One region of the Lactiplantibacillus kimchii genome, then DNA from elsewhere that is predicted to be linked to it. Evidence: predicted binding sites of a transcription regulator. Region 1 holds the regulator's gene; the other holds the start of a gene.
The links. Region 1 encodes Rex, which represses fermentation and respiration genes when NADH is low (regulators of the CRP and FNR family bind a similar motif). Its sites were predicted from a motif close to TTGTGAANTANTTCACAA; they were not measured.

Region 1 (4,439 bases):
GTCTAAATCAGCTTCCATTTTATCGTTATCGGTAACCATGTATTGTGATAGGTAACCACGATCAAATTGCATTCCTTCAACCACGTCCAAGCTAGTATCAACACCACGTGATTCTTCAATAGTGATAACGCCATCATGACCAACTTTTTCCATCGCTTCCGCAATCAACTTACCCGTTTCTTGGCTAGCTGATGAAACGGCTGCGATTTGAGCGATATCTTCTTGCGTCTTAACTTCATGGGCCATTGAATGCATGGCGTCAACGGCAGTCTTCGTTGCGGCTTCAATCCCGCGCCGAATCCCAACTGGGTTAGCCCCAGCAGTAACGTTCTTCATGCCTTCGTTGACGATTGATTGCGTCAATACCGTTGCAGTAGTAGTCCCATCACCGGCAATATCGTTAGTTTTTGAAGCGACTTCAGAAACTAACTTAGCACCCATATTTTCAAAATGATCTTCAAGTTCAATTGCCTTAGCAATCGTCACCCCATCATTAGTGATGGTTGGTGAGCCGTATGATTCTTCCAATACAACATTACGACCCTTAGGACCTAAAGTTGATTTAACGGTGTTAGCTAATTGGTCAACACCTTTGAGCATTGCTGAACGTGCGTCTTCAGAGAATTTTAATTCTTTAGCCATTATTTGTATTCACCTCATAAATAAATTTTGTTTTAATTACTATCAGTTAAATGGATTAGTCTTCAACCGCGACAATATCTTTTTCGTGTAAGACTAGATAAGCTGACCCTTCGTACTTAACTTCAGTACCTGCGTACTTGTCAAACAATACTTGATCGCCGACTTTCACGCTAGGTGCAACCTTTGAACCGTTATCTAAAATCCGGCCATCAGATACAGCAACAACCTTACCACTTTGTGGCTTTTCCTTAGCATTGTTGGCAATAACAATACCACCAATCGTTTGTTCTTCTTCTGCTTGTTGTTGTAAGATGACACGATCACCTAATGGTTTTAACACGTGAATCCCTCCATTTATTCTTTTTTAGCACTCACAAACATCAAGTGCTAATCACAAAGATAACTATATCATTTTAATTCAAGAATGCAAGTTATTTGTCAATAATTAGTCAAAGAAAGTCAAATCGATTATAATGAACTTACTTAAGTCAAATCTGACTCGAAATTTTATTATTAAAGGACGTGAGCTAATGGCTAATCGCCGCCAATCGCTGACAGTTTTAATCGTCTATTTTATCATCTATGCCCTACCTACTTTATTAGCCCAAGGATTCCATCAACTTGGATCTTGGATTTTCTTAATTCAAACTTTAGATTACTTACTTGGCGCTATCATTTTAGGATGGCTCGCTTGGCGAACTAAAACGCCAAATGCCGTCGAACAGCACCCTAAAAATTGGGTCAGTACGGTTTTATGGGGAATTATCGGCGTTGTCTTAGTGCTTGTCGGTCAAGTCGTTATTTTACGCTTGACGCAACTACTCGGCCAGTCAACGGCCTCGGCCAATACCAATACGTTACTCACAATTGGTCAGAAATACCCCTTCTTCTTACTGGCAGTGCTCGTTGGAGCGCCAATTATGGAAGAAATCGTCTTTCGTAAAGTTATTTTCGGTAACCTAACGACCGTTACTGGAACAGTCGGTGCTGCGGTTATTTCTAGTTTGTTATTTAGTTTTGCTCATGCGGACGGTCATTTAATTTTATATGCCTTTATCGGCCTCCTCTTTTGTTGGCTATACCGGCATACTGGTCGTATTCAGACATCGATGATTGCCCATATTTTAATGAACGTTGTCGCAGTTTTACCCTTATTTTTAACTTAAAATAACTAAAAGACGCAACCATTTTTTTGGTTGCGTCTTTTGCTAGCTAATATTATTCAGCTGATTTATCGCCAAGTTGTTCCCCATAATGTTCAATAAAATAAATTAAGGTTTGCAATTCATTCGTTAAATCAACATTTTGAACCCGAATCGTCTCGGGAACTGAAATGCGTAATGGGGTAAAGTTCATAATTCCTTTAACGTTAGCATCAACCAGTTCATCTGTAACGTCTTGAACGACTGAAGTTGGCACCGTTAAAATGGCAATTTCAATTTGTTGTTCAATTAATTGTTTCTTTAATTCCGCCATCGGATAAACGGGAACGCCGCTTTGGACCGTATTGGCAATTGATTCGTTGACATCAAAAGCTGCTGAAATACGGACATTACTATTTTTATGAAAATTAAAATTAAGTAACGCATGGCCCAAATTACCGACCCCAATCAAGGCGACGTTAGTTAACGTGTCTTGATTTAAAATTTTCTTGAAAAATGCCAAGAGCTTTTCAACGTCATAGCCATACCCGCGTTTGCCTAATGCCCCAAAATATGAAAAATCTCGTCGAATCGTAGCTGAATCAACTTTAACTGCTTCTGACAGCTCCGTTGACGAAACCCGTTTCTTGTCAGCATCTAATAAAATGTTCAAATACCGATAGTATATCGGTAACCGCTTGGCCGTTGCCCGTGGAATTTTTGTTTCTGCCATTTGACGACCCTCCTTATCAAAAGTTTGTGAATTTGCTGACACTATTCTAGCATAATAGGCCACTTTGTGAAATAATATTTACTTATTCTTCCCTTTCACTAGGGCTAACAACGACAATATGCTACAATTATTTGACGAATCCACCTCGAAAGGAGTTTAAAAAAACGTGATTTTACTACAAGTACAGCAAGTCATGCGGCGTTTTGGCGCTGATGTCTTGTTCGATAACGTACAATTAGATATTCAGGACCATGCGCGTGTCGCCTTAGTTGGTCGCAACGGGGCTGGTAAATCAACTTTATTAAAAATGATTGCCGGTGAAACCGTCCCTGACGAAGGTCAAATTTCAATGCGTAAAGGCTTAACTATCGGCTATTTGGCTCAAGATCAAGGTTTAAATAGCGCCCATACAATTTGGGAAGAAATGAGCAGTGTCTTCGCTGAATTACATCAACTAGAAGCTCAAATGCACCGCTTAGAAGCCCAATTAAGTGATCCTGAAGTTATTGCGGATGACCCGACTTATCAACAAACTTTAAAGACTTATGACCAAGTTCAAACTGAATTTCAACAAAAAAATGGTTACGGTTACCAGGCCGAAATCCGGGGTGTCTTACATGGTTTCCAGTTCAATGCTGATGTTTATGATAAATCCGTTACCGAACTTTCCGGGGGCCAAAAGACCCAGTTGGCGCTTGCCAAACTACTATTGGAAAAACGGGATTTGCTCATTCTGGATGAACCAACCAACCATTTGGACGTTGAAACGCTCACTTGGCTCGAAAGTTATCTTCAATCTTACACGGGCGCCTTGCTGATTGTGAGTCACGACCGTTACTTCTTAGATCGGGTCGTCAACGAAGTCTACGATCTATCCCATCATGAAATGGTGCATTATACTGGCAATTATGATCAATATGTCCAACAAAAAGCGGCCCGTATTCAAGCAGAATGGAAACATTATGAGAAGCAACAGACCGAAATCAACAAATTAGAAGACTTTGTTAATCGGAATATTGTGCGGGCTTCAACTACCAAGCGCGCCCAATCACGGCGAAAACAACTCGAAAAAATGACGCGTTTGGACCGTCCCGAAGGTGATGAAAAGACCGCCCACTTTGGTTTTCATGCAGCCAAACAAAGTGGCAACATTGTCTTAACCGTCAAAGATGCAGCGGTGGGCTATCAAGATCAAATCTTGTCAGCACCGGACACATTAAACATCAAAAAACATGAAGCCATCGCCATCGTGGGACCCAATGGAATTGGTAAATCAACCTTGCTGAAAAGTATTCTGGGTCAAATTCCATTTATCAAGGGGCAAGCGGTCTTCGGGACCAATGTCGTTACCGGTTATTACGATCAGGAACAAAAGAATTTGCATGCTAAAAAAACCGTCCTTAGTGAACTTTGGGACGAACATGCGACCACTCCTGAAAAAGATATTCGGACCATTTTAGGCAGTTTCTTGTTTACTGGTGCCGATGTCGATAAATCAATCGGGTCCTTATCCGGGGGTGAACGGGCCCGTTTACTACTGACCAAGTTAGCTATGGAAAATGATAACTTTTTAATTTTAGACGAACCGACCAATCACTTGGATATTGACAGTCGTGAAGTATTGGAAGTTGCACTTAACGATTTTGATGGCACGCTTTTGTTCGTCTCACATGACCGTTATTTCATTAATCAAGTTGCCACCAGTGTCGTTGAAGTATCCCCAACTGGCACAGAATTATTCTTAGGTGACTATGATTACTATATTGATAAAAAGCAGGAACAAGCTGAGTTAGCTGAATTGGCCGCTAGTGAAGCGGCGGCTAATGCCACCAGCGCCACGACCACTGCTATCAGCGAAGCTGGCGCACCAGTGAGCCAATCCAAGGGACAGCAAACCTATCAAGCTAGCAAACAACAACAGC
Region 2 (4,439 bases), 660 kb from region 1:
GCAGCAGATATTTTTGTATGTATTTTATTTGTAGTATATTAAAAAAGTGCAAAAAAAAAGAGATATAGTCGGCAGACTTATATATCTATCCACTACCACATTTCAAGAGAAAGAAGCGACTATACCCCTATGAGTAAGGATACTAAATTTTTATTGGGAATTAAAGACCCAAACATCAAAAAAGTGAATATTATCAATAACATTCAAGAAAAAGGACCAATCGAAGCTCAAGCAATTTTGGACTATCGTCCAAAAGCGTGTCCAAGGTGCGGCGTACTCAACAGAAAAAGTATCATTCACTATGGTTGGCGACAAGTAAAAGTTAAGCTACTTAGGAGCAGTGAGCGAGACGTTTTACTGCATCTAAAGAAACGGAACTTTAAGTGTAAAGTGTGCAACAGCTATTTTTTAGCAGCAACTACGCTAACGCAACGGAATCATACAATCTCTAATAATGTTCGCATCGCTTGCTTAGAGAAGCTAAGTGAACCGGTGACCATGACACACATTGCTCACGAATTGAATATTTCAAGTAGTACAGTTGTCTCAATGTTAAAGACCTACGAACGTGATTTATTGACCCATTATGATTGGTTGCCAAGTGTCATTTGCATGGATGAAATCAAGTCAACCAAAGATGCCAATGGTTCGATTAGTTTCGTCTTTATGGATGGAGAAACTCATCAATTTATAGATATCTTAGAATCGAGAACACTTGTTAGTCTTGAAAAATACTTTAAACGTTATACGAAAACAGCCAGAATGAGTGTCAAAGTTATTGTAACGGATATGAATTATACGTACCCTGAGCTAGTGTCAGTATTTCCAGAGGCCATAATCGTTACTGACCGATTTCACGTCGTGAAATCGGCGGTGGTAGGCTTTAATCAAACTCGTATTCGCGTCATGAAACAATTTGCTAAATCAAACATTAAATATAAAGCACTAAAAAGATATTGGAAACTACTCTTAAAACCTAACGAGAAACTGGATATCAAAAATTATAGGCACTATTCCTTTATTGCCGGACGCCATACCCAAAATCAAATTGTTGAAGAGATGCTGGAATTTGATCCAGAGTTAAAACGAGCCTATGACGCCTTGCATACACTCAGAAGCGCCGTCAAATATCGAGATTTACCCCGGTTAAGGCAGGTTCTGGATGCTAGTAATCAATTTCCAGAGGAGATTGAGAAACATTTTTCAAAACTACGAGATAGCCAAGATTAAATTGAGAACGCACTCAGATATCAATATTCAAACGGTCCTTTGGAAGGGACGAATAATAAAATTAAAGTTTTAAAACATACCGCCTATGGTTTTGGAAATTTCAATAATTTCAGATTGCGTATACATTTAATGTTCGCATTAAAAAAAGGTGCTTAGCCGTTGCGCGGCTAAGCACCAATAAAAAGATTACCAACAACAGTTGACAGAGAACCCTTTTTGGGCTTGAGCTAAATTAAGCTTCAGGTTGATAGTCTTCGTCAATAATTAGGACGGGTTTGATGGTTTTACCACTCACGGAGTCCGCATTGGCTTGATTAATATCTGCAAACTTGTAGAATTTTTCGGTCTTTTCAAATGGGAACATGCCATGTTGATAGAAGTCAATGAGGCGTGGCACATCGACTTGAGGAATGGCGTCCCCCATGTTAACCCCAATAACCTTTTTATCATCAACACATAGGTCATTCCATGAACTGATGGTAATATTCTTAGCGGTAACGGCAATTAAAGCGGCAGTCCCACCTTGAGCCAAAGCATGAATGGCAGCGACCATTACGGGTTCTACACCAGTCGTATCCACAGTGAAATCAACGCCGTAGCCATTGGTTAACTTTTTGATGGCTGCTACTGGATCTTCCGTTTTACTGTTAACGGTGTGAGTTGCACCTAGTTCTTTCGCTAAGGCTAAGCGAGAATCTACGATGTCGACCGCAATAACTTCGGTACAACCAGAAATTTTACCGGCCATCATTGCAGCTAACCCAACCGCACCGGTCCCAAAGACGGCAATCGTCTGGCCGGGACGTGGTTGTAGACTATTCAAAACAGTGCCACTCCCAGTGACATAGCCACAACCTAAAGGTCCTAAGCGCCGTAAGTCTAAGGCCTTGTCCACCTTAACGGCATTGCGCTGATCGATGACCGTATGGGTCGTGAATGAGGATTGGTCAAACATATCACTGACATGAGCGCCGTTTTCTTGGAAATGATCAGACCCATCTGGTCGTGTGCCGCTTAAATTATAATCGGCATAGTGGCGGCATTTAGTTGGCATCCCTTTTAAGCAGTTATCGCAAGTGCCATCGGCGTAAAAAGACATGACAATATGATCACCCACGCTAAAATCTTTTACTTGGGGGCCGACTTTTTCAATAATTCCCGAACCTTCATGACCGAGAATAACTGGATAACCCAGGGAAGCATCCCCTTTACGAATCGCTTCGTCCGAGTGACAAATCCCACTTGCAACTAATTTAACTTGTAAATCAGTTGGGCCCATTTCAGCCAATTCAATATCGTCTTTAATGACGAATGGATCATTAACTTGATTAACAACTGCTGCTTTAATTTTCATAATAATTAGTGCCTCACTTTGTTAGTTAATTGATATGTAAAACGCTTACAATTGCTATTGTTACACAACTCACAAATTCAATCAAGCCGATTTAATGAATTGAATACCAGGTATAAACGCTGATTAATCAGGCTTTAATACCTTAAATGTATAAATATGATACCAAAGTTCTGTAGATGTAATGGTCTTATTTTGAAGTTGAACTTTAAGTTTGAGAAAGTTCACGCGATCGTCTGATACAGCGTAAAAAAATAGCCACCATTGGCCATCACTGTCAGCCAGTCGGACGTTAATGGTGGGCTATGGTAATCGTCAAGCCAGTACCAAAGCTTGAACAGGTGCTTGCATTTTGATCACTTCGGCGCCTAAATCGATAAAGGGGTCTCCTTGGGTCGTTAGGCCGAATTTTTCGTAAAATTTCTGGACTTGGGTTTGAGCGTCAATTTCAATCTGGGCATCGGCATAATGGACTTTTAAAATCGCCATGACATGGTTCATAAGTTGTTTACCGAGACCAGTGCCGCGATACGTACTATCAGTTGTGATACGGCCAAAAGTCACGACCCCAGCACGGTCATAAATCCGTGCATAGGCGACTAGGTGACCATTATCGTAAGCAAAGATATGACGAGCGTCAAAATCAGTATCATCTGGGTCTTGATAACTTCGGGCTTGTTCTTGGACAAAGCTTTTTGCGCGGAGCTGATAAATATCGTGTAATTGGATTGTTGTTAGACCGGAAAATTGTTTAACATACCATTTTAAATTCAACGTGAAGCCTCCTTGAAAACTAGGTCAGAAAACCTGGTTATTTTCAAATTAAGTTTACAATCTAACACCACATTTAAGTGGCGTCAAATTGGAAGGTCCGTGAATTATGAAGTTTGATTTAAGCGGGTTTAAAATGAAAAAATCATTAAAAAAAACGTGGGTCAAATGACTGAAACTATGTTGTCATTTGACTCACATGGCTATTAATACCAAGCTGGTTTATCGCCATCGGTATTGGGTTTATTAACCCCTAAAGATGTTCGTAATTGTGTGGTTGGATTTTGAACCAATTGGACGACTAACGCGGCAATACTTTGACGTGAAACTTCAGTGCCTTTAAAAGTATCATGGCGTTGGGTTAGTTCATAATCAGTTTCGGCTTTATTTGTTAACCAAGCTGGCCGAATAATAGTGTAATCCAAGTCAGATTGTTCTAGAACTTGGGCGGCATCAAAGTAACGGGTGAGGTAGCTACCTAAAGTAGCGTTATTCCATTCGCCAAATTTACCAGGGACTTCATCATAAATACCTAATGTTGAAATCCAAATGAGGCGTTTGAGTCCGGTGGTATGCATCGCCGTCACAACGGTCTCAGCTTGCGCCTTGATATTTTGGCCGGCTAAGTTAGCATAGACCACATCTTGACCTTGCATCGCTTGGGTCAACTTGGTTACGTCAGTTGTATCGCCGTCAATGATGGTGACCCGCGCTGATTTTAAGTCGTTAACTCGTTGTGCATTTCGTAAGTAAAGTGTGAGTTCTACTTGCGTGTCGTTTAAAAATTGTTGTTCAGCTAACCGGGCGATTTGACCGGCAGCCCCTAAGATAAGTACTTTTGTCATGGTATCCCCTCCTGAATAATTTAACTGTAAATCTTATTATTACAGAATGCAAGCGAGCGGTTTTGAAAATTTTTGATCTAAAAGTGCGCTATTCGGACAAAATAGCACTATAATGAATAAGTAACGAGGCGAGGCTTCGTTTACCAATATAAAAGAGGCGATTATCATGGCACAAAAGCTTAGCAAGGAACAGAAAAAAGCTATGATTCAAAAGGCTGAAGAAGAACGTGCAAAGCATCCAA

Region 2: the regulator Rex is predicted to act here: its motif matches at 2,642-2,659, upstream of C5Z26_RS07325 (NAD(P)-dependent alcohol dehydrogenase).

What each region holds. Positions count from the first base shown of each region.
Region 1 is NZ_CP027194.1:2,148,025-2,152,463, reverse strand. Features, by position in the region: gene groL (chaperonin GroEL) at 1-642, opposite strand, end outside; gene groES (co-chaperone GroES) at 698-982, opposite strand; gene C5Z26_RS10445 (CPBP family intramembrane glutamic endopeptidase) at 1,173-1,808, shown strand; gene C5Z26_RS10440 (redox-sensing transcriptional repressor Rex) at 1,861-2,517, opposite strand; gene C5Z26_RS10435 (ABC-F family ATP-binding cassette domain-containing protein) at 2,684-4,439, shown strand, end outside.
Region 2 is NZ_CP027194.1:1,486,729-1,491,167, reverse strand. Features, by position in the region: partial or broken gene C5Z26_RS07335 (ISL3 family transposase) at 130-1,386, shown strand; gene C5Z26_RS07325 (NAD(P)-dependent alcohol dehydrogenase) at 1,463-2,584, opposite strand; gene C5Z26_RS07320 (GNAT family N-acetyltransferase) at 2,897-3,355, opposite strand; gene C5Z26_RS07315 (SDR family oxidoreductase) at 3,559-4,197, opposite strand; gene C5Z26_RS12545 (hypothetical protein) at 4,364-4,439, shown strand, end outside.